2 regions of the Candidatus Fukatsuia endosymbiont of Tuberolachnus salignus genome follow, and region 1 is predicted to be linked to the other one. Evidence: predicted binding sites of a transcription regulator. Region 1 holds the regulator's gene; the other holds the start of a gene.
What was found. The regulator Fur, encoded in region 1, represses iron uptake genes when iron is present. The targets are predictions, from matches to a motif close to ATAATAATGAGAACNACTATCAA.

Region 1 (15,207 bases):
GTACTTTTAGCATACTGCTGCTGTCATCTCGCACCCGCAACACGGTGTCTTCAGTTAAATCGTTATTCAATACCGCCTGAACCCAAAGGGTATCATCACTTAGTTGTATTGCTGATAATACGCTGCCAGTTCTACGCCAATGCGAGCCCAACTGCCACTCTAAATTTTCTCCGGCAATAGGAACCCGATTAGCATTGCCGGCTAACCAATATAACGCTCGTTTATTGGCGCCACGGTATTTTGCCCTGGCTACCATTTCTTGACCGGTATAACAGCCTTTGGTAAAACTGATACCGCCCAAAGCTTGAATATTTGTCGCCTGAGGTATAAATAATGCGCTAGTTTCCGCATCGATCAACGGAAAACCCGCCTCTATATCCAATGCCAGCCACTGTTGGCTGTCATTAAACTGTGTCGTGGTACCCAATTTCGCGACTAACTGTTGTTTTTGTATAGTGTCAGTAACCAGTAAAAAACGTTCCGTAGGCTGAGTGAAATGTAATATTGTGGTCATGTCTTGCTGCACAACTGGATGCTCTACCGTTGGCAGTTCAGAAAAAACATCTGCCAGTGCCTCCCTAGCGGCAAGTCCAGCAACACCCAATAATTTAGCATCCTTGTCTGCAGCCAGGGTGACTTTGGAAAAAATTGCATATTTTTTCAATTCTTCTAATTGATTATTCAATACACTACGACGTTCAATAAATGCTAACCCTTCTCCTCGATGGAACAAACGTAGATTGCTCCACATTTTTCCTTTGGCATCACAATGGGCGGCGATCACATGTTGCTCAGCTGTCACAGCTGCTACATCGACGGTTATTTGGCCCTGAAGGTATTTCACCCTATCGGGGCCTTTTACTGTTACCAAACTCCAATCATCAAGTGAAATCAGTGTCAAGGGTAATTGAGACGAAGCTTGAGGTTTTTGTGCAGAAAATGGAATTTCACATGTCATATTGTTATATCCTACCGGTGTAGCGTTTTTTCCATGATAAAAGAGCAAACCGGCTTTGCAAACTATTATCCAATGGGTTTATGCTATTAGCAGAAATAATTTTGAGGCAATCAAGATATGAATATCGATAATAAAACGCGTATCCATTGGGCATGCCGTCGTGGGATGCGTGAGCTGGATCTTTCTATTATGCCATTTTTTGAATACGAGTATGATACGCTCGATGATAATGACAAATGTTTATTTATCCGTTTACTCAGTAGTGACGATCCGGACCTGTTTAATTGGCTAATGAATTATGGAGAATCACCGGATTACGAATTACAAAGGATGGTCAAACTGATTCAGATGAGAAATAAAGCCCGTGGTTCTGTGGCAATCTGAACCACGGATCTCAGGACGCAGCCAGTTGTTTTCGCTGTTGCTGTATATCGTGCTGATATTATCGCTTTTATCCGCACCTTGGCCGGTGGGATACCAGCCTCTTGGTTTGCTGCTGCTGGCAGCGATTGTATTTGAGTATATCCGCCAGCAGAAAAAAAGGGTTTCTTCTTCGTCTATCGTCAAATTTAAAGCTGATAATTTACTGGAATGGGATCAGCAAGAATGGTATATCAGTCAACCTGCTCGGATCACACGCTACGGCGTACTGCTTGCGCTAAAACACTCAGATAACAAGAAACATCAACGTCTGTGGTTAGCGTCCGACAGTATGACAGAAAAAGAATGGCGTACGCTCTGTCAGTTACTTCGAGAGTCATCCGATTACCATTAGCAAGATGACAGAGGCCGCCCACTAAAACCGTTAGTCTAATTTAACGCCGATACGTCTAGCGACCTCTTCATAAGCCTCAATGACATTACCCAGATTTTGACGAAAGCGATCTTTATCCATCTTTGCTAAGTTCTTTTTATCCCACAGGCGGCAACCATCGGGTGAAAATTCATCTCCCAGTACCACCTCACCTTCGAATAAACCAAACTCTAGTTTGAAATCCACAAGAATAAAGCCAGCATCGTCAAACAATTTACCAAGAATGTCATTCACTCGGTAACTCAGTTCTTTCATACGCTCCAGGTGTTCTTTACTCACCCAACCGAAGGTTATGCAATAGGATTCATTAACCATTGGATCGTGCATTGCATCATTTTTTAAAAAAAGATCAAACAATGCAGGTTTCAGCTCTAAACCCTCCTCAAGACCTAATCGTCTAACCAGAGAACCCGCTGCCCGATTACGGATCACACATTCTACTGGGATCATGTCCAGTTTTTTGACTAATACTTCGTTATCTGAAAGTAACTTTTTTATCTGTGTTGGAATTTTTTTTGTTTCAAGTTTATCCATAATAAAACAGTTAAATTTATTATTGACCATGCCTTTGCGGGCAAGTTGTTCAATACGCTGACCATCCATTGCTGATGTATCGTTACGGAATTCCAGCACTAACAGATCAGGATTTTCGGTGCTGTAGACAGTTTTAGCTTTTCCACGATACAACTCAGCTAATTTCTGCATCTTTACTAACTCCAGTAGTGTGGTTATTTTTGACAGAGAAACCGTAGCTTCTTTTTTTGTTTTACGTCGATATTTATTTTGTACCAGTCTGGTTAAACGCCGCCTGGAGCACCACGATCAGTGAATAATTTTGCTGTTGGTTTAATGTATTCCCTTTAGAATCAGTAAACTGTAAGCTACTACGGTTACCAAGATCACCCACTTGAAGCTTATAATCACCTATTTTTAGTGCAGGATCTTTCGTACCTAACGCATCCCAATCACTGTTGCTAATAGCTCGGTAAGTCACCGTAATCGCACCTTGTGAACGACTGTGATCTCCAACTTTCATTCCTATTTTGCTCAGTACCGCCGGCAAGCGTTGCCAAACCGTGGCATACGGTGCTCGTACAATAAGCGCCGGTAAACCACTGTCGTCACTACCACTTTGTACATCCAAGCTACCTGCCCCGCGGGCGACCTGATTATTTTCAGTATCAGTACGTATTTTATACAACCCTTGAACTAAAGTATTTAACATGGCGACGTTGTAACGCTGTACTTTGATGCCATCAGTAACTGGATTATTTGCTTGACGTAAACCAAGCGATTTTACCAGCAATGCTGATTGATATCCCTGTTGTTGCACACTTATCTGGTAACGACCGGCGAACTGTTCCTCTTCATTTTCGTCGGCTCTGTTCCATTTTACCCAATCGGTAATCAGTGTTTGATTTGCGTCCTGACGGCTGGCTATTGGCAGGTGATTATTTTCAACAATACGGCTAACCTGCGTCCATAAATCACGATTCTGTGGGCCATTTTCTAACAATAATTTGCTAGTATCCGCAGTATATTCTGTGCGAGCGCCATTTAATAATACCAAGGGTTGTACCGGTGGACGAATATCTAGTTGCTTTCCAACAGCACCTTGCTGCGATCCCTGCGGGATGTCATAGGTAGCGTTTCGCAACGGCAAGATCATACCAGCAGGCACCTTCAGTGGTTTTTGTGCAGCTGTGTCGAGATAGGACTCATCACCACTCACCTGACGTTTATAACGTTGATCCATCGAACATGCTGCTAATAGCATAACCAATAAAACAGCGACACCCCTTATCGCCCTATTCTTTGTTCGCGATATAGCCGTTTGCGATACAGTTGTTTGCAATACAGTTGTTTGCAATATAGCCATTAAAATTTTCCTAAGAGTTAAAAACCAATGCAGCATCACGAGATAGTGAATAAATTTCAAGCGGTCCTGCGCTTTGCAACGCTTCTTCTACTACCCGCTGGTTGACGTCAGTCAGTGACATCAGAGGCGGACGTAAAGTATCAGCGGCTATTAAACCCAGACGCTGACAAGCCCATTTAACTGGAGTGGGATTCGATTCGACAAATAAATACTGATGCAGTGATCCCAAACGCTGATTTAAACCCCGGGCGGCAGCAAAATCGCCTTGTGTGGCATACTTACAGAGATCCGCCATTTCACGAGCGGCGATATTTGCCGTTACTGACACAATCCCTTTGCCCCCCAATTGCATAAAATCCAGGCCACTCCTATCGTCACCACTTAGCAAAATGAATTGTTCATCAACCAATGCTTGTATCTGGCTCACACGGGTTAAGTCTCCTGTTGCTTCTTTCAGCGCCACAATATTTTTAATTTCAGCCAATCGAGCCACTGTCTGCGGCGACAAATCACACCCAGTACGTGAAGGTACATTATATAAAATTTGGGGCAGATCGGTACTCTCAGCAATCTTCTTAAAATGCTGATATAGACCTTCCTGTGTGGGGCAATTGTAATACGGCGTGATCGTTAGACAACCAGCAACACCTTTGTTTTGAAACCGTTGGGTCAGTGATATTGCATCTTCTGTTACGTTAGAGCCAGTACCTGCTATCACGGGGATACGACCCCCAGCCCGCTCCACTGTTTTCAATACGACATCGACATGCTCGTCACGTTTAAGCGTTGCGCATTCGCCAGTCGTACCCATAGAGACAATCGCCTTAGTACCACTGGCTACATGATAATCGACCAATTTCTCTAGGCTCTTGTAATCAACCTTACCCTTTTCGTCCATCGGTGTTATCAGTGCAACTATACTTCCCGTAAACATTTGCTATCCCCTTTACAGACAAGACATATTACGCAACCTAACTTCAACTTGATGGCCTGGCACAAACATCGCAACCAGCTTGTCTCCATCTATCGTAAGGAAAGCTATCTAAGAACCTGTTCGAAATCTCTTGTCTCACCGTGTTTTGGTCAAGTAATTCGTCAAAAACGCGCTTAAAATGCTCCTTTACTCCCTTTACTCCCTTTACTCCCTTTACTCCCTTTACTCCCTTTACTCCCTTTACTCTCTTTCGTTGCATGCAAAGAGTAAACTGTGCTTTTCAGCCCATTTTTTCCTCGTCTGAGCACAGCGAAAAAGATTTGTAACAGGCTCTAAAAATAAATCATTTAAAACAAATAGCTGAACTACACACTAATAAATAATAGATACAAAAAGGCAACAAAACACGACCTTTTGCTCACTATTTATTAATAAGTTGTGTTTTGTCGTCTTATCTATTCGTTTTAAATGGGTTATTTTATATGGAGTAATTGGTTGCAGTTTATGCCCCAAGTTCTAGTGGCAGTAAAGTATTCTTTGTAAGGCTAAACATTGTGCAAAGACTCGTTGTCGCTACACTGCTTTTCCTTGCAATGACCGTAAAGGTATAAACTGTGGTTAGTTAGTGTAATACCATGCTGCTCGGCGGTATTTCTCTGACGTTTTTCAATAAACTCATCTCTAAATTCAATCACTTTTCCACAATTCAGGCAGATCAAATGATCATGATGTTGTTGTTGTGCCAGTTCAAAGACAGATTTGCCGCCTTCAAAATTATGACGGATAACGATACCGGCACCTTCAAATTGATTAAGAACACGGTAGACGGTCGCCAAACCAATATCTTGACTCATATCGAGCAGCTTTTTATAGAGTTCCTCCGCACAGATGTGATGGCAGTCTGGATCTTGCAATACTTCCAAGATCTTGAGTCTCGGGTGTGTCACCTTGAGACCGACTTTCTTTAATGCTGTATTGTTATCAGTCATGCGATTCCAGCCCTATTACCTATTAAAATATACTCGTGCCCCATTATAGAACCGCGTAGTTCAAAATGAAAACAACAAGTGATTAGCACAGAAATTAATGACATATCTTGCACTATTTTTCTACACCATAGGCTAAGGTTGTACAAGAAGTTTATTCAGTTCGTCCAGGTTCAGTTCTTCACTAATTTGTTTTACCCAAGTCTTAACACGTTCCTCGGTCAGTTCCGGCTGCCGATCCTCATCAATGGCGAGACCAATAAAATGTTTATCATCGACCAAACCTTTAGAAGCTTCAAAATAATAACCTTCGACCGGCCAATGACCGACAATAGTCGCGCCACGAGACTCAATGATATCGCGTACAGTGCCCATAGCATCGCAGAAATATTCGGCATAATCTTCTTGATCACCACAACCGAATAGAGCAACGAGTTTTCTGCTAAAATCGATTTCTTTCAATGTTGAGAAAAAATCATCCCAATCACACTGCGCTTCGCCGTAATACCAGGTTGGGATGCCAAGCAGAAGAATATCAAATTTTTCTAAATCTTCTTTACTGCTTTTAGCAATATCATATACCTGGGCAATCTCTTGACTGAGTTGCTCTCGGATCGTCTTGGCAATATTCTCAGTGTTGCCAGTGTCACTGCCAAAAAAAATGCCTACCATTGCCTCTACCTTGTTAGTTTGTATTGCACTGGCAATATAACACATTTCAAATTGTCTCACTTGTCGTGGTTGTAAAATTCCCACCATGTCTCAATTTGTCGTTGAATGCCTGCAGCATCGAGACCATATTCGGAGCGTATTTCATCTTGCTCACCTTGGGAAACAAATTTGTCGGGTAAACCGATATTCAGTATCGGTAATAACTTTCGTTTGGCCATTAATAGCTCATTGACGCCACTGCCGGCACCTCCGCTGATAGCATTTTCTTCCAAAGTCACTAACAGTTGATGGCTGGCAGCCATATCTAGCAACAATTCTTCATCCAAAGGCTTAATAAAACGCATATCGACCAGGGTGGCATTGAGCTTATCTGCCACTTGCTGTGCTTGAGGTAATAAAGCACCGAAACTGAGAATGGCAATTTTTTCCCCTGTGCGTCGCACTATCGCTTTACCGATAGGAAAAACTTGCAAGGATTGCAGTTCAACACCAGTACCGCTACCTCGTGGATAACGCACTGCCACTGGAGCATGATGTAGATAACCGGTATGCAGCATTTGACGGCATTCGTTCTCGTCGCTTGGTGCCATAATCACCATGTTAGGAATACAGCGCATGAAAGAAAGATCAAAGGCGCCTTGGTGTGTTTGACCATCAGCACCGACTAAACCTGCTCGGTCGATAGCAAAAAGCACCGGTAGTTTCTGTATCGCGACATCATGGATTAATTGGTCATAAGCCCGCTGTAAAAAGGTAGAATAAATGGCTACTACCGGTTTATAACCACCAATGGCAAGACCCGCAGCAAAGGTCACTGCGTGTTGCTCGGCAATGGCGACATCAAAATATTGTTGTGGGTATTCGCGTGAAAAACGAACCATGCCTGAGCCTTCACACATGGCGGGCGTGATCGCCATTAATCGATCGTCTTTTGCGGCGGTTTCACACAGCCAGTCGCCGAAAATTTTGGCATAGGTAGGGGGGCCACCTTTGCTTTTAGGCAAAGCACCTGCTTGCAAATTGAATTTAGGCACTGCATGCCAGCTGATAGGATCCAGCTCTGCTGGGGTATAACCTTTGCCTTTTTGGGTCATGATATGCAAGAGCTGTGGACCTTTCAGGACACGCATCTTTTTCAGAGTACTCATCAGCATGGCAAGATCATGTCCTTCAATGGGGCCAATGTAGTTAAATCCTAGCTCTTCAAATAGTGTCCCAGGTATTACCATTCCTTTTAAATGTTCCTCGGTGCGTTTTAGTAACTCTTTGATCGGTGGTAATCCTTCGAATACCTTTTTCCCATTGTCCCGCAGCGTTGCATAGCACTTACTTGATAACAATTTAACTAAATAGTTATTCAAGCCACCGACATTTTCTGAAATTGACATTTCATTATCATTGAGTATCACTAACATATCAGTATCTATCTCTCCGGCATGATTCATTGCTTCAAAAGCCATGCCTGCCGTGATAGCACCATCACCGATGACACAAACTGTACGTCTCCCTTTGCCTTCTCGTTCTGCAGCTACCGCCATGCCAAGCCCAGCACTTATCGAGGTTGAAGAATGACCGACAGAAAGCACATCATATTGACTCTCCTCACGACAAGGAAAAGGATGTAGCCCCTCTTTTTGTCGGATCTTTGAGATCGCTTCGCGGCGACCCGTCAGGATTTTGTGTGGATAAGCTTGATGCCCGACATCCCAGATTACATTATCGAAGGGAGTGTTATAGACATAATGCAACGCCACAGTCAGCTCAATGACGCCTAACCCTGAGGCAAAATGACCGCTGGAAACGCTGACACAATCGAGTAAGTATTGCCGAAGCTCTTTACACAATTGTGGGAGGCGATCTTGAGGTAATAAGCGTAGCTCTGGCGGATCCACCGCCAGAGCTAATGTCGGGTATTTAGCTGTATCAAAACTCATTGGCTGCTCATGTCAGGCTGTTATATTTTTTAACTAATTATTGCGTTTAATGATGAAATCTGCCATCGCATGCAATAATCCAGGGTCATAGGACTGTGCTGTCAGGCTATCGAGAGCCACGAGCGCTTCCCGATAAAGATCCTCGGCTTTTATTCTCGCGGTGTCAAAACCAAGCAGTGCCGGGTAAGTACTTTTACCCAATTGTTGATCAGAACCTTGCTGTTTACCAATTCTACCAGTCTTACCAATAATGTCTAAAATATCGTCCTGTACTTGGAAAGCTAAGCCGATCGCTTCAGCATACTTGTCCAGTAGTGATAAGGCATTTTTCCCTCTCTCTCCTGCGGCTAATGCACCGATACGTACGGCGGCACGGATCAAAGCCCCGGTTTTATTGCGATGAATTTGTTCTAACGATGTCAGTGAAATTTGGCAATTTTCGGACGTGATATCCAATGATTGCCCAGCACACATGCCCGCAGCACCGCTAGATTGTGCAAGTTCAGATAGCATTGCAAGGCGATCTTCAAGGGTAACATGCGGCATCGGCTTATCAATCAGGATAGAAAACGCCAGTGTTTGCAGGGCGTCGCCAGCCAAAATAGCATCGGCTTCGCCAAATTTAATATGGCAGCTTGGCTGTCCACGGCGCAAATCATCATCATCCATTGCTGGTAGATCGTCATGAATTAATGAATAAGCATGTATGCATTCAATCGCTGCTGCTGCTGCATCCAAGCTGTTGAGAGACAGGCCAAACATTTGACCGGTAGCGTAGACCAAACAAGGACGTACCCGCTTACCACCAAGTAGGGTGCCATAACGCATCGCTTGCACTAGCTGGCTGTTTTGAAAAGGTAGCTCATTGATAAAATTTTTCAGCGCTTGATCAACACGCTGTTGATAGTCTGTGAGCTGTGAGTTGAGGTCAGACATGATATTTATTCTTAAACCTAGCTTGTGGGGGAGAAATCAAAGTGCACAGCATGCCGCAATTTATGCATTGAGTGTACAAAAATTGCCAGCACTGCGCTACATAGCCGGTCTATCGGGCTTCTTCAGGATCAGCGATAAAGGGAGTTAGCGGTTTCCCTACATCATCACTGAGCAAAATTTGCACTCGTTGCTCAGCCTGTAGCAGCGTCTGCTGGCTTTGTTTAGCCAATTTCACCCCGTGTTCAAACTCATTTAATGCATTTTCAAGTGGTAATTCTCCTGATTCTAAACGCGTCACTATTTGTTCTAGTTCGTTGAGTACTGTTTCAAAACTGGCGGTTTTATTTCTATTGTTAGCAGAAGTTGCCCGCTGTTTTGCAATAGACTCTGATGAGGTAATTTTTTTTGGCATAATAATATCGTCGTCATCATGATAAATAGAGGAATCCACGCTCGAAACGTGCCACTGTCTATTCTAACTGATAAAAGAGCGTCTGACATTGATGGTCTTGGATCTCCTCTGCAGATGCTAGATTAAATTTCAAGAGATTGCGTTGTGTCGCCAGTAGTAGAAAATCTCCATTTGATAAGCTGGTCATCGCCAACCCATAGCTGCCCATGTTTTCTTTTGCACCTTCCACTTCTTCTGCCAGTAAGCGAAACACACCTTGTTGTTGCAATTCATTGACTCTGACCCGTCTAGCAATGTAATCATGATTGAGTAAGCCACCAGGCAACCGTTGCCATTGTGGTTGAAAGCTTGCTTCAAGATTGGCCAGCTTGGCCTTTACCTTAGGTGATAGGCAGGATATATGAATATGTAATTGGTTTTGACTGCGACCATATTGAGAATTAATCGCTAGTGAAATATCTGCATCCATAATGGACGAGCCGTACTTGTTAGCCATAAATTTTCTGGCTTGCCAGGCTTGAGCAAAAAAATTGGGTGTTGTGGCCACAAGGAGTTCCGGGCTTTCAATCCCAGTAATTTTTGTAGTCGGTATCAACAGGTATTGTAGTGGACCCTGGCGATCTTTATAGACCACGAACCCTGCTTTTTTATTTACTTCGCTACAGGGTGCGGGATTATTTTTTTGTTCCTGATTAGGGATACACTGCTGACTAATGATTTTCCAGAGTGTATTTGAATGCCTCATTAGCCCTAACCACAGCGCGCAAACCACGATTATTGTGATCAACATAAACAGGTGACAGACCCGACGAATCGATAAGTGAAGCATCAACAAATCCTTTAACTACATAATACGCCAGCTTTATTACAAAAAAATAGGGTACATAAAACCGCCGTTACGCCGAATGCTCAATACCCAGTTTTGATCTGCCAAGTGTCACGTAGACTAACAGTACGGTTAAACACGCGTTTTCCAGCTAGGCGATGCTGACTGTCGACGCAAAAATAACCCTCGCGTTCAAACTGGTAGGTTTGTTCAGGGGTTGCATCCGCTAAATCCGGTTCAATAAAACCCTGACGAATAATCAAAGATTCGGGGTTAATTGTTGCTATAAAATCGTCCGCCGTACCAGGGTTTGCTACATTAAAAAGGCGATCATATAAACGGATTTCTGCCGGTAACGCGTAATCGGCAGCAACCCAATGAATGACACCTTTTACTTTACGGCCATCCAGTGGATCCTTGTTTAGTGTCTGCACATCATAGCTACAGTAGACTGTGGTGATGTTACCTTTTTGATCTTTTTCAACACGCTCTGCTTTGATGACATAGGCGTAGCGCAAACGCACTTCTTTACCCAGCACTAAACGTTTGTATTGTTTATTAGCTTCTTCGCGAAAATCCGCCCGATCGATATAAATAATGCTATCGAAAGGCACCTGACGATTGCCCATTTGTGGATTATTTGGATGATTAGGCATGGTTAATTGTTCTATTTTGGGTGCCCGGTTTTCGATGATAATTTTTAGCGGATCCAAAACTGCCATTGCCCGTGGTGCATTTTTATTCAAATCGTCACGAATGCAAGACTCTAATGCTATCATCTCGACATTGTTATCTTGCTTGGTCACACCGATACGCCGACAAAATTCACGGATCGACGCCGCAGTGTAGCCGCGACGACGTAGACCTGAGATAGTCGGCATACGCGGATCATCCCAGCCTTCAACGATATTTTTAGTCACCAATAGGCTCAGTTTGCGTTTCGACATGATAGTGAATTCAAGATTCAGGCGAGAGAATTCGTATTGACGTGGACGACACTCAATATTGATATTATCTAATACCCAATCATATAAACGACGGTTATCTTGAAATTCAAGGGTACAGAGTGAGTGTGTGATTCCTTCCAATGCATCGGAAATACAGTGAGTGAAGTCATACATCGGGTAGATGCACCACTTATTACCCGTTTGATGATGTTCGGCAAATTTAATGCGATATAACACCGGATCACGCATCACCATAAAAGGTGATGCCATGTCAATTTTGGCTCGCAGACAAGCGCTCCCTTCAGTAAAGTCACCTGCTCGCATTTTTTCAAATAACATGACATTTTCTTCAATAGGGCGATCACGAAATGGACTATTTCTACCCGGAGACGTCAAGGTACCACGATATTCGCGTATTTGTTCACCATTTAATTGATCAACATAGGCTAGGCCTTTTTTAATTAATTCAAGCGCATATTCATACAATGAATCAAAATAATCGGATGAATAATGTACCCTACCACTCCATTCAAAGCCTAGCCACTGTAAATCACGTTTGATTGATTCGATATATTCAACATCTTCTTTTACTGGATTAGTGTCGTCAAAACGTAGATTACACTGTCCCTGATAGTCTTGAGCTATACCAAAGTTCAGACAAACAGACTTAGCATGACCAATATGTAGATAACCATTTGGTTCAGGTGGGAAACGAGTATGTATCACAGCATGTTTACTACTGGCTAAATCTTCATCAATGATCTGACGAATAAAATTATTGGGGCGGGCTTCAGCCTCACTCATCATGCTGTTCCTCAATATTAAAATGAAACCCACACCCACCCCAAAAGGGTGAAGCGCAGAAAATTGTGTCTAATATACCTGTTGAAAGACGCGATTATACCAAAAGACAAATAAAAATCGGGAAGAGATCGCACTATTCCCGTTAGCATGCAGCCTGTTGATATTTTATTTTTCGCCAATTGCCAATAAATCAGTTTGTCCCGCCACCACAAAGCCACTGGCAAGCACAGCGATACTGCCAAAATCGGTGATATTTTGTATCAAAATCGAGCTCAGTAAAGAAACACCACTAGTCTCAAGATACGCTAAATCTAAAGTTAAAACGGGCTGACCGGCTACCACAGTAGCCTCTTCTTCAACCAGGCGTTTAAAACCATGACTATACTGTTTTTCTATATTGCTGCCAATATGAACCAAAATTTCAGCGCCTGTGGCGGTTGTCAGGCAAAAAGCGTGGTTAGTATTGAATCTCCAGGAGATTTTACCATTGGCTGGCGCAACCACTGTTTTACCTGTTGGATAAATAGCCACACCATCACCGATAGAGCCACTGGCATAAGTGGGATCAGCAACCTGATCCCAGGCGCAAACATCCCCAGTAATAGGAGAGAGCAATATCAAGGGTGTACTTTGCGGTTTTTTAATCCCTTTTTGTGCTTCAATATGTCCAGGCGAGGCGGTAAGTGCCGCCGGAGAAATTGAGCTTAACGCCAATACTGCTTGCATCGCATTAGCAATCAACTCGGCGCGAGATACAACAATAATTTGCACATTATATTTATTCAAACGAATAACGCCTGATGCACCTAAATGTCTCGCTAAAGCATCATTGACCCTGCTGGCGTCTTTCACATTTAGCCTCAAACGGGTAATGCAAGCATCGACAGCCACCACATTATCAGAACCACCAACAGCACTGATATAACGACGAGCTAACAATTTAATAGCATTCTCATTATTGGTATTATTTCTATCAATGTCATAGCCATCTTCTTCATTACCCGAAACCTGATCTTCACGGCCAGGCGTCAATAAACTGAATTTATTGATAGTAAAGCGAAATAGTAAATAGTAAATAACGAAGAACACCAAACCTTGCGGAATTAACATATACCAATGTGTGGAAAGAGGATTATGCGAAGAGAGGATCATATCCACTAAGCCAGCACTAAAACCAAAACCGGCAATCCAATGCATATTTGCAGCAATATACACTGAGATACCGGTTAATACGGCATGAATGAAATACAGTATCGGGGCAACGAACATGAAAGAGAATTCAAGTGGCTCACTGATACCAGTGAAAAATGCGGCGAATGCACCTGCTAACATAATACCCGCGACTTTACTTTTATTTTCTGGACGCGCACAATGATAAATAGCCAACGCAGCACCTGGCAAACCAAACATCATAATCGGGAAGAAGCCCGCCTGATAACGCCCAGTGATACCCACGATTGCCTTACCTGAATCAATAGCCTGTTGACCTGCTAAAAAATTAGGAATATCGTTAATACCAGCAACATTGAACCAAAATACCGAGTTTAGCGCATGATGCATGCCAACTGGGATTAACAAACGGTTAAAGAAAGCATAAAGACCAGCACCAAAAGATCCCATTCCTTTAATATATTCACCAAAGGTAACTAATGCATTGTAAATTATTGGCCAAAGGTACATTAGGATAAAGGCGACGAAAATCATCAAAAAAGAAGTTAAGATCGGTATTAGACGGCGACCACTAAAAAATGATAATGCTTTTGGTAATTCGACAGAACTAAAGCGGTTATACAATTCGGCAGACATAATCCCTACCATGATGCCGATGAATTGACTGTGGATCTGCTCGAAAGCGGCTGGTACCTGGTCCCGTGGCAGTTGTTGAAGGATGGATATCACGTCTGGAGAACAGAGCGTGGTTAATACCAAATAGCCAACAAAACCGGTCAAGGCCGCAGCACCATCTTTATCTTTCGACATGCCATAAGCAACCCCGATTGCGAACAGCGCCGACATGTTCCCGATAATCGCAGAACCGGATTTAATTAATAACGCCGCTAATTTGTTATCGCCTCCCCAGCCTATAGGATCAATCCAATACCCTATTCCCATTAATATGGCAGCAGCAGGTAATGTGGCTACCGGAACCATCAAAGCCTTCCCTACTTTTTGCAAATAACTAAGCATATTCCCTTTCTCCTCTATTCATTCGCAATTAAAACTTCAATCTTGCCTTTTTTCCAAAGCGGTTACTCCCTTTTAGAAAAAAGTATATTATTCGTTTCCAGTGTGCAACAGAAGACGGAACACAGCAACTTATACCAAAGTACATGAGGATGTACCGCTTTTGAGTTCATCACAAATCAGTTTCGCAAGCAATCTACAGTAAAACTGAGTACAGTATCACGCCCGGTGATCAGGTCGTTCATCATGCTTTCTATCCAATATTTATCAAAAAATGAGGTGTGTCATGAGACTTATCCCTCTGCAAAATGCCACAGAAGTCGGTAAATGGTCAGCTAACTATATTGTCAGTTGTATAAACAGGTTTAATCCCCAAGAAAAGCGTCCATTTGTTCTTGGATTGCCCACCGGTAGTACCTCATTGCTCACCTACCATTATTTGATCAACATGTATAAAGATAAAAAAGTGAGCTTCAAGCACGTTGTCACTTTCAATATGGATGAATACGTGGCGCTACCTGAAAAACATCCAGAAAGCTATCACAGTTTTATGTATAAAAAATTTTTCGATCATATTGATATACCAGCCAAAAATATCCATTTATTCAATGGTAATGCAACGGATATCAACGCAGAATGTCAGAATTATGAAGAAAAAATTAAGTCTTACGGTAAGATTAATCTATTTATGGGAGGGGTGGGAAGTGACGGTCATGTTGCTTTTAATGAACCGACCTCTTCTTTGACATCACGCACTCGTGTCAAGATGCTGACTTTCGATACCCGTATTGCGAATTCCCGTTTCTTTGATGACGATATCGATAAGGTGCCCAAATACGCTCTGACCATTGGTATTGGCACCCTGTTAGATGCAGAAGAAGTGATGATTCTGGTCACCGGTCATCACAAAGCACAAGCATT
Region 2 (15,207 bases), 1.1 Mb from region 1:
CCAGCTTTAACTTTTTTAATGCATAAGCCATCAGTGACTGTTCATAATGTTGGATCCGGGTCAATCCCAGCTGGTGAATATAGTTGATAGCGGCTCCCAGGCCGATAATAGCGGCGGTGTTGGGCGAACCGGCTTCAAAGCGCCCCGGGGCATCAGCAAAGGTGGTTTCTTCTGTCAGGCTGACGGTTTTGATCATCGAACCTCCGCCTTCCCAAGGTGGCATCATCTGTAATAATTTATTTTTGCCATACAGAATACCGATACCCGTTGGTCCATATAATTTATGACCGGAAAAGACATAAAAGTCACAACCCAACGCCTGCACATCGACTGGCTGATGCATGACCGCTTGCGCACCGTCAACCAATACTATCAGCTCTTTTGCGAGCGCTTTTGCTTGCGTGACAATGTCACGTATCGGGTTTATCGTGCCCAGCACGTTAGAGACATGGGTGATCGCCAGTAAACGGGTACGGTTATCAATCAATTTGGATAGATCACTCAGATCTAATTCCCCAGAGGTCGTTAAATGCCATACTTTGATGATAAGGCCACTCTCCTTGGCTAGCATCTGCCAAGGAACGATATTGGCATGGTGTTCCATCTCGGTGATGATAATGCTGTCACCGGCATTGAGAAAGTGGCGCCCGTAGCTGTTGGCTACCAAATTGATGCCTTCGGTGGTGCCTTTAACGAAGACAATCTCTTGTTCTGTCTCTGCATTAATGAAACCCGCAACCTGGCGACGCACGTTTTCCATCGCCTCTGTTGCCTTCTCACTCAGGGTATGGATGCCACGATGTACTGCTGCGTAATCCTGGCGATAAAAATTCATTTCGCTGTCAATCACCGTTTGCGGTTTTTGCGCACTGGCCGCACTGTCCAGGTAAATGAGTGGTGTGTTGTTGACCTGTCTGCTGAGTAGTGGAAAATCAGCCCGGATTTGTTCCACAGAAAAATTTTTTGTTTGCGGCTTGTTGTCCACTTCGGCCTGTTTGTTGAAGAGTAAGTTGTTATTGGTCATCTGCCCATCCGTTTTAAGCGTTCAGTGATACGGGTTATTACTTGCTGACGAATGACCTTATTCTTCAGCGGTTCCGTGAGTTCGGCAGCGAAAGCAAAAATGATCATCTGTTTGGCTTCGGTTTGGCTGATACCGCGAGACTGTAGATAAGATACCTGTTCAGCATCGATGTATCCCACTGTTGCACCGTGGCTACATTTTACATCGTCTGCATAAATTTCTAACTGTGGTTTTGTGTCCACTTCGGCTTGTTTGCTGAGGAGTAAGTTGTTATTGGTCATTTTCCCATCCGTTTTCACGGCATGCGGCGCTACTTTTAAAGTACCATTAAATACTGCCTTACCCTGATCATGGACTATCGTTTTGTGTAATTGTTGGCTTTGGCAGTGGCCTTTATTATGCTCCAGATAAGTGCGGCTATCACATATTTCTCCGCTGAGCGGTAATAATAGGCTGTTGATTGAGATGTGGCCTCCCTCACCATTGAGTTGGGCACTGGTATGGTGCCTGGTCAAACCGGCACCGAGTAGAAAGCTGTCGCTATATGTGTAGGCATGATGCCCAAGTATCAAATCGTTATAAGAAAAGTGATAACTGTGCTGGTTTTCAAACGCCAATTTACAATGCGTTAACTGCGCATTATCGCCCAAAGCCATTGTCAGGCGTGCACCGGTAAAGTGTGCCCGATTATTTAGACTGACAAAATGTTCGATTACCTGTGCTTTTGCATTCGCTTCGATCAGCAGATGATGGCGATAATAGCTACTGTTGATCGCGTTTTTGTTTTGATCGTCTGCTTGACCAGAACTGATATGCAGCAGATATAACGGCTTATCACTTTTTTTCCCTGCGGCTAAACGAATAAGTAAACTTTCTTGTGCTAAGCTTTCCGTGAGATGCAAAAATACCTCTGCACGCACTGCTACCGGTATGTTTTCTTGTTCTGTCAAAGTACTAACCTGGTAGGGTTCGTAAGCGGTATCGCTGAGAGATGCGACAAATCGGCCATCGACAAATACCAACCGATGGGCATCTAGCGTTAATGCCAGATTATCACATTGTTGCTTACTGATGGCTAATGTTTGTGCATAATTGAACCTATGCTGTAATAGCCGATCGAGCGGTGTGTACTTCCAGTCTTCATGTTTATAATTTGGAAAACCCAATTGCACTATTTGTTTCCAGTGAAATTGTTGCCAATGAGCTTGCGTGTCAGGTGAGCCAGTCCGTTGCTGAAATAATTGACCAAACTGCGCTAGCAGATCACTGTCGGGTAGTAAGCCAGTCATAGCCTTGCTCCTCCAATTTTTTCGCTAGCGTAAAATCACCGGTTTCGATGATTTTCCCTTGATACAGAACATGCACAAAATCTGGTTTCAGATAATTCAAAATGCGCTGATAGTGAGTGACGATAATAAAAGCCCGCTTATCATCACGCAGTGAATCGACGCCGTTAGCGACAGTTTTTAACGCATCGATATCCAGGCCGGAATCAGTTTCATCCAAAATACATAGGGTAGGTTCTAATGCTGCCATCTGTAAAATATCGTTACGTTTCTTTTCGCCACCCGAGAAGCCGACATTGACTGAGCGGGTCAGCAAATCTTTTGGCATCTTTAATAAATCAATTTTTTTTTCAATAAAATCGGCAAAATCAAAACGATCCAACGCGGGCTGTTGCCGGTATTTACGGATGGCGTTAACAGCGGTCTGCAAGAAAAAAAGGTTGCTAACCCCAGGGATTTCAACCGGATACTGGGAAGCAAGGAAGACACCTTCACCGGCTCTTTCCTCTGGCTCTAAGTCCAGTAAATTTTTATTTTTAAATAATACTTCGCCCTGAGTGACCTGGTATTCTTCCCTTCCGGCTAATACGGCTGAGAGGGTACTTTTCCCTGAGCCATTAGGGCCCATAATGGCGTGTACCTCTCCAGGTTTTACTTCAAGATCAAGCCCTTTGAGGATAGTTTTGCCTTCAACGCTGACTGCTAACTGCTTAATGCTTAACATGCTGTTTCCTTTGTACACTGGACGCGAGCGAATAGATTCCTGAAAGTAGGGGGGTTAACCAACGCTGTGCTCTAGGCTAATGGCTAACAATTTCTGTGCTTCTACAGCAAACTCCAGCGGTAATTCTGAGAACACATCTTTGCAGAATCCATTGACAATCATCGAGATGGCGTCTTCTCCACTAATACCACGTTGACGACAATAAAACAGTTGGTCATCACCAATTTTTGAGGTGGTTGCTTCATGTTCCAATTGGGCTGAATGATTTTTTACTTCAACATAGGGAAAGGTATGAGCAGCTGAATGGCTGCCAATTAGCATGGAGTCGCATTGGGTAAAATTCCGTGCGTTATCCGCGCCAGGCAGAATTTTCACTAACCCACGGTAAGTATTCTGGCTGTTCCCGGCTGAGATCCCCTTGGAAATAATGGTTGATTTAGTATTTTTTCCAATGTGGATCATCTTGGTGCCAGTGTCAGCCTGTTGTTTGCCATTGGTGAGTGCTACTGAGAAAAATTCGCCGATGGAATGATCCCCCTGCAGGATCACACTGGGATATTTCCAGGTAATCGCCGACCCCGTTTCTGATTGAGTCCACGACATTTTTGATCCCGTGCCTTGACATAATGCACGTTTGGTGACGAAGTTGAGAATACCGCCGGTAGTGCCTGAACCGGCAAACCAGTTCTGTACCGTAGAATATTTTACCTCGGCGTTTTTATGCAGGATCACTTCTACCACAGCGGCATGTAGCTGATAGGTATCGCGTGCAGGTGCCGAGCAGCCTTCAATGTAACTGACGTAGCTATTTTCATCAGCGATAAGGATAGTACGTTCAAATTGACCGGTTTTAGCTGCATTGATACGGAAATAGGTCGACAGTTCCATCGGACAGCGCACGCCTTTGGGCACGTAGACAAAGGTGCCGTCTGAAGCCACTGCCGCGTTAAGAGCAGCAAAAAAATTATCCTTTGCGGGTACGACTGAGCCGAGATATTTTTGTACCAGATCAGGATATTCCTGGATGGCTTCACCGAGGGAACAAAAAATAATACCCTGTGTGGCTAACTGTTCACGGTAGGTGGTGGCAACAGAAACGGAGTCGAAGATGGCATCGACGGCGACCTCAACCCCTTCACGCACGGGTACACCGAGCTGGGCAAAAGCCGCTTCAACTTCAGCGGTGAGATGGAGATTTGTTGCTGTGCTGCCAGCAGGTGCTTGTTCCACTCCGTCCTTTGAATCGCAGTCATCATCACAATGACCACAAGAGGGTGCGGAGTAATAGCTGTAATCTTGATAGTCGAGGTTTTTGTAGTGCGCTTTTAACCAGTGTGGTTCTTCCATCTCCAACCATCCGCGATAGGCATCTAGCCGAAATGCTAACATCCATTCGGGTTCGTTACGTTTGGCCGAAATAGCACGGATCACGTCTTCACTAAGTCCTTTAGCCAATTGATCGGTCTCTAATTGGGTAAAAAATCCTTCTTTATAATGTCCATCGTTGACCCAGGCTGACGTGTCCTCGGGAGTTTTAACATTGCTTCGTGTCATTTATATCGCTCAAACGCCAAAGCTCTCACCACATCCGCAGGAATGTTGAGCCTTAGGGTTATCAAATTTAAAGATCTGATTCAGTCCTTCACGGACGTAATCCACTTTAGTACCATCAACAAAGGGCATCGATTTTGAAGGAACATAGAGTTTTGCTTTCTGGTGTTCAAATAGTAGGTCATCGCTAGCTGGTGATTCAGCGATGTCCAGAACATAAGTAAAACCCGCACAGCCAGACGGTTTTACGCTCAGTTTTAGCCCCTTGGCCTGCGGGTTTTGTTGCATGAGTTTTATAATTTGCGTGGCAGCGCTTTTGGTGATAACGATGCCTGACCAATCATTATCATCAAGTGAGAATGTCCCAACAGCATTTTGTTGCATATGAACCTACCTTATTCTCTCTTTCGTCTTAGAACCTGTTCAAAATCTCTTGTGCTCGCCGTGTTTTGGTTAAGTCATTCGTCAAAAACGCGCTCAACATGCTCACTGACTCCCTTTCGTTGCATACGAGAGTAAACTGCGCTTTTTCGCACGTCTTTTCCTCGTCTGGGCGTCGCTCAAGAAAATTTGGAACAGGTTCTTAATAGCATCAAGTTTATCCGCCATAGTAGTGATAATTACTATCACTGCAACCATTTGTTTTATAGGGGTAATGGCAAAGATTCCTTTTTAACCTTGAACGAGACGGCAATTTGAAGATTGAATTTAAAACATTTATTAAAAACACCTATTTCTGTGCTAATTTTAACCGAAAACCCTTGCCGAGGGAACCTTTTGCCTGCTTATCTACATATTTATTAATAAGGGTTGTGAGTTTCGGTGACTTCTTTTTCATTTTTCGGGATACGACCGCTCAAAGGGGAGGTTAATCTTTTAAAATTTGGTGGCTGTGTACTAGCAGATTCGTTTGTTAAAAAGCGAGCAAATACACTCTGATTATGATGCTGTGCTGGTATAATTACTTTTGTAATGGACTTCTTATATACCCTTCGCCTTTCAAGTTACGGCGGCGTTGGCTGCTCGCACTCATCCCAGTCATGTACTACTTGTACACTCCTAGGATTCGATTGATTGCCGCCTGGCCGTAACTCGAAATTCATTGGGTATGGCTTGTTCGAAACTGCGTTTTTTCGCCTATTGTAGGTTTTGCAAGAAGTCTAACACGTTGTTTGTCACAATGACTAAGAGAGCCACTGATGAATGATTTACAACAAGGACGCCATGACTTACCGAAACTGATGTTTTGCATGCTATTTATCCTGATAATGATGATCACCAGTTTTTGGGTGATACAGCCTTTCATTATGGATCTGGCTTGGGCGGTTATGGTGGTGATTGCCACTTGGCCGTTATTAATCAAACTACAGATTTTACTCTGGGGACGGCGTTCTTTGGCTGTCATTATCATGACGTTATTATTGATTTTGTTCTTTGTCATCCCGATTGCTTTATTGGTCAATAGTCTACTAGCAAACAGTGCGCCCTTGATCGCTTGGGCGAGTAGTCCTGCTAATATGCATTTCCCAGCGATGGAATGGTTAAACGCTGTCCCTCTGGTAGGAGGCAAAGTTTACAATAGTTGGCATAGCTTAATTGCTGGTGGGGGTAATGAGATATTGGCAAAGTTACGACCTTATGTAGGGGAAACGGCGACCTGGTTTGTCGCTCAAGCGGCTCATCTTGGACGTTTTGTCGTTCATCTGACACTTATGGTGTTGTTTAGTATTCTGTTTTACTTTCATGGTGAACGGGTTGCTCAAGGTATCCGCCGTTTTGCTGTGCGACTGGCAGATAAAAAGGGAGATTCTACGGTTGTTTTAGCTGCACAGGCCATTCGGGCAGTAGCACTTGGGGTGGTAGTAACCGCATTAATCCAGGCTATTTTAGGCGGTATTGCTTTAGCGATTGCGGGTATCCCTTACGTGACTTTACTTACCGTTCTGATGTTTATTCTCTGCGTTGCTCAGCTAGGGCCTTTATTGGTGCTTATCCCAGCGATTATTTGGCTTTATTGGAGTGGTGATCCCATTTGGGGAAGTCTGTTACTGGTATGGAGTTGCATCCTTGGTACTTTTGATGCCGTTTTGCGTCCAGCGTTAATTCGTAAAGGCGCCGATTTGCCGATGATATTGATTCTTTTCGGTGTTATTGGTGGTTTATTGTCGTTGGGCATGATTGGTTTATTCATTGGGCCAGTGGTTCTAGCGGTTTCTTACCGTTTGCTTTCCGCTTGGATCGATGAACGAGTTAAATCCTAAGTTTCGATTAGCTCGGTGGTAAAAAAACAAAGTGGCAGAAACTTGTGCCACTTTGTTTAATCACAGATAGCTAAATCTGGTTTATTTAAGGCTGGCGGTTTGATGAATAATTAATTATAAATTAATTAACATGTTTAAGTTGTTATTATTCTTTAAATTAATATTCACTATCTTAAGTTTTATAATTTGTATTTTATTGAGATCTCATCTACTATTTAGTGGATTCTATCCAGTTGTACAGTATAAATAGAAATTTATACTAGGATATAATATAACATTTAAGAATGTACACATGAAATATATACAAGGACAAGGATATAACATGATTAATAATGCAAACGTAAATAACATTGAAACTGCAAATGCTGTAAGCACTGAGACAGTGCAACCAGCAGGGAATGTATTCAACAACGTTGATATTTATAATGCAGGGCGGGTGGCAGCCTATATTTTTGACACATCGTTCACGTCTCCATTGCAAATATTATATAATGGGGCTCTTAGTATTTTTAAAAAGGGAAAAAATACGATTGAAATCGGTTCAATAAATAGTTTATTCAATAAAAATAAAAAAGATTCACTGGTTCTATCAGGAGTGACATCGATACTGGCTTTAACAGAAGTAGCAGCGGCATTTCCCTGTGCTGAATCTGCTACTCATATTTATCTGGACAAGCAAATTTCTCATATTGCCTACAGTGATAAAATAGTACCGGTACAGGGATAGCATAATTATCAGCTATCGTTGATGTCTTCACTATACTATTAAATAAAAGCCAAATAGAAATTTTTTCTGTTTGGCTTTTATTCAAAAAGTGCTAAAAGAAAATTTCTGATTTATCAATTGACTCTGTGATTCAATAGACTTCTTTCTAAACCTAATAGTTGTGTTATATTCAATAAAACCAATATAATCTTACTGGTTATTATCTAGGGTAAAATGACTATCCAGGCGTGTATTTAACAAAATACCTGCTTTAGAAAATGTTGGGAGGGGTTATGTCATTGAATATACAAACAAAGAGTTTAGCAAAGCTGGTGGTACAAAATGAGTATCATTATTACAGTTTACCCAAAATGGCATCCTTCCTAGGGAATATCGATCGACTGCCAAAATCAATGAAAGTGTTGTTAGAAAATCTGTTACGGCATATTGATGATGATAGCGTACGGGAAAATGACTTAAAAGCAATGGTTGATTGGTTAGCAAACGGTCATGCAGATTGGGAGATCGCCTATCGCCCAGCCCGTGTTTTAATGCAGGATTTTACTGGTGTTCCGGCGATTGTTGATCTTGCGGCTATGCGTGAAGCGGTGCAACGTTTGGGAGGAGATGTAAAGAAAGTGAATCCACTTTCTCCCGTCGATTTGGTAATTGACCATTCCGTTACTGTGGATAATTTTGGTGATCAACAGGCCTTTGGCAAAAATGTTCAGCTGGAGATGACGCGTAATCACGAACGTTATGCGTTTTTGCGCTGGGGTCAACAGGCATTCAATCGTTTTCAAGTGGTGCCACCGGGAACTGGCATCTGTCATCAGGTGAATCTTGAATATTTGGGACAAACGGTATGGCATGAGCAACAGGGAAATAAATTTGTTGCTTATCCCGATACTCTGGTTGGAACAGATTCTCATACTACGATGATTAATGGGTTGGGGATCCTCGGTTGGGGGGTCGGCGGTATCGAAGCGGAAGCGGCCATGCTGGGTCAGCCAGTTTCGATGTTGATCCCTGATGTTGTGGGTTTTAAGCTGACGGGGAAATTGGGTGAAGGGATCACGGCAACTGACCTGGTATTGACGGTCACGCAAATGTTACGAAGACATGGCGTAGTGGGTAAGTTCGTTGAATTTTATGGTGATGGACTGGTAGATCTACCCTTAGCCGACCGAGCGACTATCGCGAATATGTCTCCTGAATTTGGTGCTACCTGTGGTTTCTTCCCTGTGGATGAAGTGACCTTGAATTATATGCGCCTAAGTGGGCGCAGTGATCAGCAAATTGCTTTGGTAGAGGCTTACACCAAAGCGCAAGGCATGTGGCGTTATCCTGGTGACGAACCGATGTTTACCAGCAAATTAGCATTGGATATGACCACTGTTGTTTCTAGTCTGGCGGGTCCGAAGCGACCACAGGATAGGGTAGTATTATCTCAGGTGCCGCAGGCTTTTAGCGCTTTTAACGAAGCAGAAGTTATCAGTAAGAAACAGAGCAATAAAAAAGATAACCTTGTGCCGATGTCGATCACGTTGGAGGGTAAAACACATCACTTATCTGATGGGGCAGTGGTGATTGCCGCTATTACCTCTTGTACCAATACCTCTAATCCCAGTGTCATGATGGCCGCGGGGTTATTAGCTAAGAAAGCGGTGGAAAAAGGACTAAAAACTCAGACGTGGGTAAAAACCTCGTTAGCCCCCGGATCCAAGGTAGTGACTGATTATCTTAATGCGGCAGCTTTGAGCGATCCACTGGATCAATTGGGTTTTAATCTAGTGGGCTATGGTTGTACGACCTGTATCGGTAATTCGGGATCATTACTTGAACCCGTAGAAGATGCGATTAAAGCAGGGGACCTCACCGTGGGGGCGGTGCTATCTGGTAATCGTAATTTTGAAGGTCGTATTCATCCATTAATCAAAACCAACTGGTTAGCTTCGCCGCCATTGGTGGTGGCTTATGCCCTGGCAGGGAATATGAAAATAAATCTGACGGATGATCCCTTGGGTCAAGATCAGCAGGGTGTTCCGGTTTATCTGAAAGACATTTGGCCAAGTACACTGGAAATTGCAACAGCGCTTGAAGAGGTAAAAACAGCGATGTTCCGCAAAGAGTATGCTGAAGTTTTTGACGGTGATGATAGCTGGCAGGCCATTTCGGTAGAAAATTCGCCAACCTATCATTGGAAACCAGACTCGACTTATATCCGTCATCCTCCTTTTTTTAGTGGGATGTCGCGTAAACCAGAGCGGATCGAAGATATCAAGCAAGCCCGTATTTTGGCTATTTTGGCGGATTCAGTCACCACTGATCATATTTCTCCGGCAGGGAATATCAAACCAGATAGCCCGGCAGGACATTATTTGCTCGAACAGGGTGTCGCAATTAATGATTTTAACTCCTATGGATCCCGGCGTGGTAATCATGAAGTGATGATGCGTGGTACCTTTGCTAACATTCGTATCCGTAATGAAATGGTACTAGGCGTTGAGGGGGGGATCACTCGTCATATACCTTCACAGGAGAAAATGGCGATTTACGATGCTGCGATGCGTTACCAGAAGGAAAAGATTCCTTTAGTGGTGATTGCGGGTAAAGAGTATGGTTCTGGTTCTAGTCGTGACTGGGCGGCTAAAGGGCCACGTTTACTTGGTGTACGGGTGGTGATTGCCGAATCTTTTGAACGTATTCATCGTTCGAATCTTATTGGTATGGGTATTCTTCCGTTGGAATTTATGTCCGGAGTGAATCGTAAATCCTTGGGATTAACGGGTAATGAATCTATCAATATTAGTGGATTAGAGGGTTTGACTACAGGGCAGAAAATTCTTGTCACTCTCATTAATACTAGAGGTGAACAGCAAATCATTGAAACGCTATGTCGTATCGATACCAGTAACGAGCTGATGTACTTCCAGCATGGTGGTATTTTGCATTACGTTATTCGCAATATGTTGTAAACGAGGGGTTGGTATAGCTAAAAAATCGAGATGAGCTAAATCGGTCAAACCTGGGATAGTCCGCCAAGGAGGGTAGCTAGCCTGGTTGAGCAGGAGGCGAATTGCGCTGTTCCATAGCGCGAAATGATGAACGAGTAAACTCACACAATGGGTTGTCATAAACCGGTTGCCAAATAAGTGACAGCGTCACTTATTGTTGAATATGTGTCCCATTTTAGCCTCTTTAATCGCAAGATATTTTTTATTTTTCGAATTTTCACCGACGATGAGTGGCACACGTTTGACGACATCTAGCCCATATTGTGTCAATGTTTTGACTTTCTCCGGGTTGTTAGTCAGCAGCCGTACTGCTTTGACGCCGAGTAGCTGATAGATGTCCGCACATAGCGTAAAGTCTCTTTCGTCACTTTTAAACCCCAACTGATGATTCGCTTCGACAGTGTCTGCTCCTTGATCCTGTAGGGCATAAGCACGGATTTTATTCAATAAGCCAATATTACGCCCCTCCTGACGATGGTAAATAAGGATACCACGACCCTCTTCAGCAATTTGCTGCATTGCGGCGTGGAGCTGAAAACCACAATCGCAACGTAGACTGAATAATGCGTCTCCGGTCAGACATTCTGAATGGATCCGGGAAAGAACGGCGGGCTCGCCTGAAATATCGCCAAAGATCAACGCGAGGTGTTCATGACCGCTGGTTAATTCTTCAAAACAAACCAGCAAAAAATCTCCCCAGGGAGTAGGTAATTTAGTTTCTGCTACACGTTTTAGTTTCATATCAATACAGGACTCTGAGGGAAAATGTTTTGGCGTATTTTACTTGCAAAGGCACCGGTTAAGCGCTACCCGTTGCTCATTGTATGGTTTTCTGGCTGCTAATGGCAGCACAATCACGATAATAAGCTTGTGGTGTCATCTTGCATGTCGTATTTTTGGCATAACAATGATATTGATTCACCCTACGGAGTAAAATGTGAAATATTTGCTAATTTTTTTGTTAGTACTGGTGATCTTAGTGGTTTCTATGACCTTAGGAGCACATAACGATCAGGTGATTACCTTTAATTACCTATTAGCTCAAGGTGAGTACCGAGTATCGACGTTATTGGCGACTCTTTTTGCGATTGGATTTGCATTGGGGTGGATCATATGTGCTTTGTTTTATCTACAAGTACGTATTTCTCTTGCCCGGGCACGCCGAAAAATCAAGCGGCTTGAATTACAGCTAGAGCGACCAAGGGCAAATGATGTGATGCTGTCCACGTCTGCTACAAATATCGCCAGCAGGAAGTAATTTCTATGTTAGAACTGCTCTTTCTGCTATTGCCTATAGCCGCTGCTTACGGTTGGTATATGGGGCGCAGAAGTGCTCAGCAGGACAAACAAAAAAATGCTAACCGCTTATCCCGTGAATATGTTGCCGGGGTTAATTTTCTTCTTTCTAATCAAAAAGATAAAGCGGCAGATCTGTTTCTTGATATGCTGCAAGAAAATAGTTCTACTGTTGAAGCGCATCTCACCTTAGGAAATCTGTTCCGTTCGCGCGGGGAAGTTGATCGTGCGATACATATCCATCAGGCATTGATGGAAAACGCCTCCTTAACTTTTGAACAACGGTTGTTAGCCATTCAACAACTGGGGCGCGATTATATGGCTGCTGGTCTTTACGATCGTGCTGAAGATATGTTGACCCGTTTGGTTAATGAGCAAGACTTCTGTATTGCTGCGTTGCAACAGTTATTGGTGCTTTATCAGGCTACCAGTGATTGGGTAAAAGCGATTGCCGTGGCGGAAAAATTGATCAAACTCGGTAAAGAAGAGCAACGCTTAGAAATCGCTCATTTTTACTGTGAACTGGCGTTACAGGCGATGGAGAGTGCTGATCTGGACAAAGCCAAAAGTTTGTTAAAAAAAGCAGCGGCGGCAGATAAACAGTGCGCTAGGGTATCGATTATGCTGGGGCAGGTTTATATTGCTAAGGCTGAATTTATCAAAGCAATCGCTTCGCTGGAACGGGTACTGAAACAGGATAAAGAAGTGGTTAGCGAAGCCTTGCCTATGTTGCAATACTGTTATCAACATTTACATCAAGTCGAAAATTGGACAAAGTTTTTGCAACTTTGTGTCGAAGAAGATAGCGGTGTTGCGGCTGAACTGATGTTGGCAGAGCAGATTGAGCAACAGGAAGGACGAGATGTGGTGCAACTTTATATTAATCGACAGTTACAACGGCATCCAACTTTACGCCTGTTCTATCGATTAATGGACTACCACTTGACTGATGCGGAAGAAGGCCGTGCAAAAGATAGCCTGGTGTTACTACGTGATATGGTTGGTGAACAAATCCGCACCAAACCGCGTTATCGTTGCCGTAAATGTGGCTTCACCACGCATTCTCTTTACTGGCACTGCCCTTCATGCCGAACTTGGGCCTCGGTTAAGCCAATCATGGGGTTGGATGGGCAGTAGAAGAAGTCCAGTGAAGGATCCTGTTTCATAGAAGGTTAAAAAAATGAAAGCTAAAACAGAAAGTAACACTATCGTCAATTCATCTCCCATTATTGTGGCGTTAGATTATGCTGATATCAATCACGCGTTAGCTTTCGTTGATCGTATCGATCCACAGGTTTGCCGGCTAAAAGTGGGTAAAGAAATGTTTACCTTATACGGTACTGTATTTATTCGAGAGTTACATCAGCGTGGTTTTGATGTTTTTCTTGATCTTAAATTTCACGATATTCCTCATACCACGGCACGAGCGGTAGCGGCGGCCGCTGAACTGGGCGTATGGATGGTGGATGTTCATGCCAGCGGAGGGGGCAGAATGATGAAAGCGGCCAAAGAAGCCTTGTTACCTTATGGTGATGATGCGCCTTTGCTGATTGCTGTTACAGTATTGACCAGTATGGAATCCATTGATTTATTGGATATTGGTATTGATATTAGTCCTGCTGGGCAAGTGGAAAATTTAGCCAAATTAAGTCAGGATTGTGGTCTTGATGGTGTGGTTTGTTCTGCCCAGGAAGCGCTTAGACTGAAACAATTTTGTGGTGCAGCATTCAAACTGATCACACCAGGTATACGCCCGACAGGGAGCGAGACTGGCGATCAACGGCGTACTATGACGCCAAAACAGGCACTCGATGCCGGAGTAGATTATATGGTTATTGGACGCCCTATCACTGGATCTACCGATCCTGCGCAAACTCTTGGTACTATCCTCGATTCACTGATTTAAAGGGCAAGTTATGGATAATAACAACAGTCGTCTGGTTTATTCTACTGAAAGTGGCCGTATCCGGTCACCCGAAATAAAAGCTGAACGGTTAACAGGAGATGGTATTGTTCGTATTCAACGCCAGACCTGTGGTCGTAAAGGGAAGGGAGTATGTTTGATCACGGGGGTTGCAGGGAGTGATGAGCAGCTTGATACATTGGCGGCAGAGTTAAAAAAGAAGTGTGGCTGTGGCGGTGCTGTAAAAAAAGGAATTATTGAGATCCAAGGAGATAAAAGAGCATTGCTCAAGCAGTTACTTGAAGCAAAAGGGATGAAAGTAAAATTGGCAGGGGGATCCTGAACGTCGCTCGAGAAGATTTGGAACAGGCTCTTAGTGAAGTCGCTATAACAAAGAAATGGTTTTTTTTTGAAAGAAAAATAAGCAAAGTAGACTATTACTTATAGAGGTAATGTTTTTTCGCTTAACGTAGAATTCACAGCACTCGCTACGTTTTTGCAAGAAGTCTATTGAGTTAAGATATCATCTCATTTATATGGGGGTGCATATTTTTGTTACATTATCGCAGATAATGCGATAGGAGGTACAAAATGGCAACATCATTGAATGTGAATGGCAGTGTTTTCATTTGTTCTGATACGAGAATGGTAAGAATGATTAATGGTGACCGAAAAACAGCGATCTATATGGGGATCTTTGATCGTTTTTTCGATTTATTCAGGAAGGAAAGTAAAAGAGAAAAAATTGAGAAGTTATATGATGAATTACATCAAGATTTATCAGATGAAAGTAAAATAACAACTTCCAGACGCTACAGTATCAATCAATTGATTATTTTTTCTAAAATAAGAGATATGGCCACTTTTGATCAACAGGACAAATTCACTGTTTCGGTACAAGAGGAAAAAATGGATTTTTTTATGGCGGGATCACTCATTTATACTCAGTCTATTTCTAAGTTCACTGGAAAATTTATTAGATGTAAGTGTTTATATGCTAATCAGACGATGCGCGAGAAAGAACAGTTAACCACATTAGTGGAAAGACACAAAAAATTTGCCATTAATAAAATTAAAAATTATTTCAACCTACATAGAGAAAAATTAAAAAAAATAAAAAGAGATAATGATATGTTAGGTCTTGATAAAGATTTTTCGATAACAAAATATAAAGGATTTTGTAAGGCACATCGAGGCAGAACTTATTATTTTCATGTCGGAGACAAATACCCTGTGCTTTATGCGCCACCTAAAGAGAAAGAGGACGATATGTCTTATTTAGAGGGTAACTACAAACAGGTTGATGCGATGGATGAAAGGTTTGTCGTGCTTGTCCCCAAAGATAATAATAATAAATTGGTAGATTTTGATAGAAGTAATAATGAGTCTAACCTAGATTTAGCAGGAATTAAAACACTGATACCGGGTTGGGTTGTTGA

Region 2: a site for Fur is predicted at 5,193-5,215, ahead of sufA (Fe-S cluster assembly scaffold SufA). Genes of this name have one in related genera too.

Annotation. Positions count from the first base shown of each region.
Region 1 is NZ_OZ034983.1:2,776,405-2,791,611, reverse strand. Features, by position in the region: gene ygfZ (tRNA-modifying protein YgfZ) at 1-958, opposite strand, end outside; gene sdhE (FAD assembly factor SdhE) at 1,076-1,342, shown strand; gene AAHH42_RS13400 (protein YgfX) at 1,323-1,733, shown strand; gene purC (phosphoribosylaminoimidazolesuccinocarboxamide synthase) at 1,764-2,477, opposite strand; gene bamC (outer membrane protein assembly factor BamC) at 2,551-3,651, opposite strand; gene dapA (4-hydroxy-tetrahydrodipicolinate synthase) at 3,662-4,585, opposite strand; gene fur (ferric iron uptake transcriptional regulator) at 5,131-5,574, opposite strand; gene fldA (flavodoxin FldA) at 5,707-6,288, opposite strand; gene dxs (1-deoxy-D-xylulose-5-phosphate synthase) at 6,300-8,177, opposite strand; gene ispA ((2E,6E)-farnesyl diphosphate synthase) at 8,211-9,113, opposite strand; gene xseB (exodeoxyribonuclease VII small subunit) at 9,223-9,525, opposite strand; gene AAHH42_RS13355 (CDP-diacylglycerol diphosphatase) at 9,584-10,354, opposite strand; gene glnS (glutamine--tRNA ligase) at 10,435-12,102, opposite strand; gene nagE (N-acetylglucosamine-specific PTS transporter subunit IIBC) at 12,268-14,253, opposite strand; gene nagB (glucosamine-6-phosphate deaminase) at 14,573-15,207, shown strand, end outside.
Region 2 is NZ_OZ034983.1:1,699,247-1,714,453, reverse strand. Features, by position in the region: gene sufS (cysteine desulfurase SufS) at 1-1,024, opposite strand, end outside; gene sufD (Fe-S cluster assembly protein SufD) at 1,021-2,313, opposite strand; gene sufC (Fe-S cluster assembly ATPase SufC) at 2,288-3,034, opposite strand; gene sufB (Fe-S cluster assembly protein SufB) at 3,089-4,588, opposite strand; gene sufA (Fe-S cluster assembly scaffold SufA) at 4,598-4,969, opposite strand; gene ydiK (AI-2E family transporter YdiK) at 5,785-6,846, shown strand; gene AAHH42_RS08300 (hypothetical protein) at 7,139-7,573, shown strand; gene acnA (aconitate hydratase AcnA) at 7,846-10,530, shown strand; gene ribA (GTP cyclohydrolase II) at 10,717-11,310, opposite strand; gene AAHH42_RS08285 (LapA family protein) at 11,507-11,827, shown strand; gene lapB (lipopolysaccharide assembly protein LapB) at 11,833-13,002, shown strand; gene pyrF (orotidine-5'-phosphate decarboxylase) at 13,046-13,771, shown strand; gene yciH (stress response translation initiation inhibitor YciH) at 13,782-14,111, shown strand; gene AAHH42_RS08265 (hypothetical protein) at 14,360-15,207, shown strand, end outside.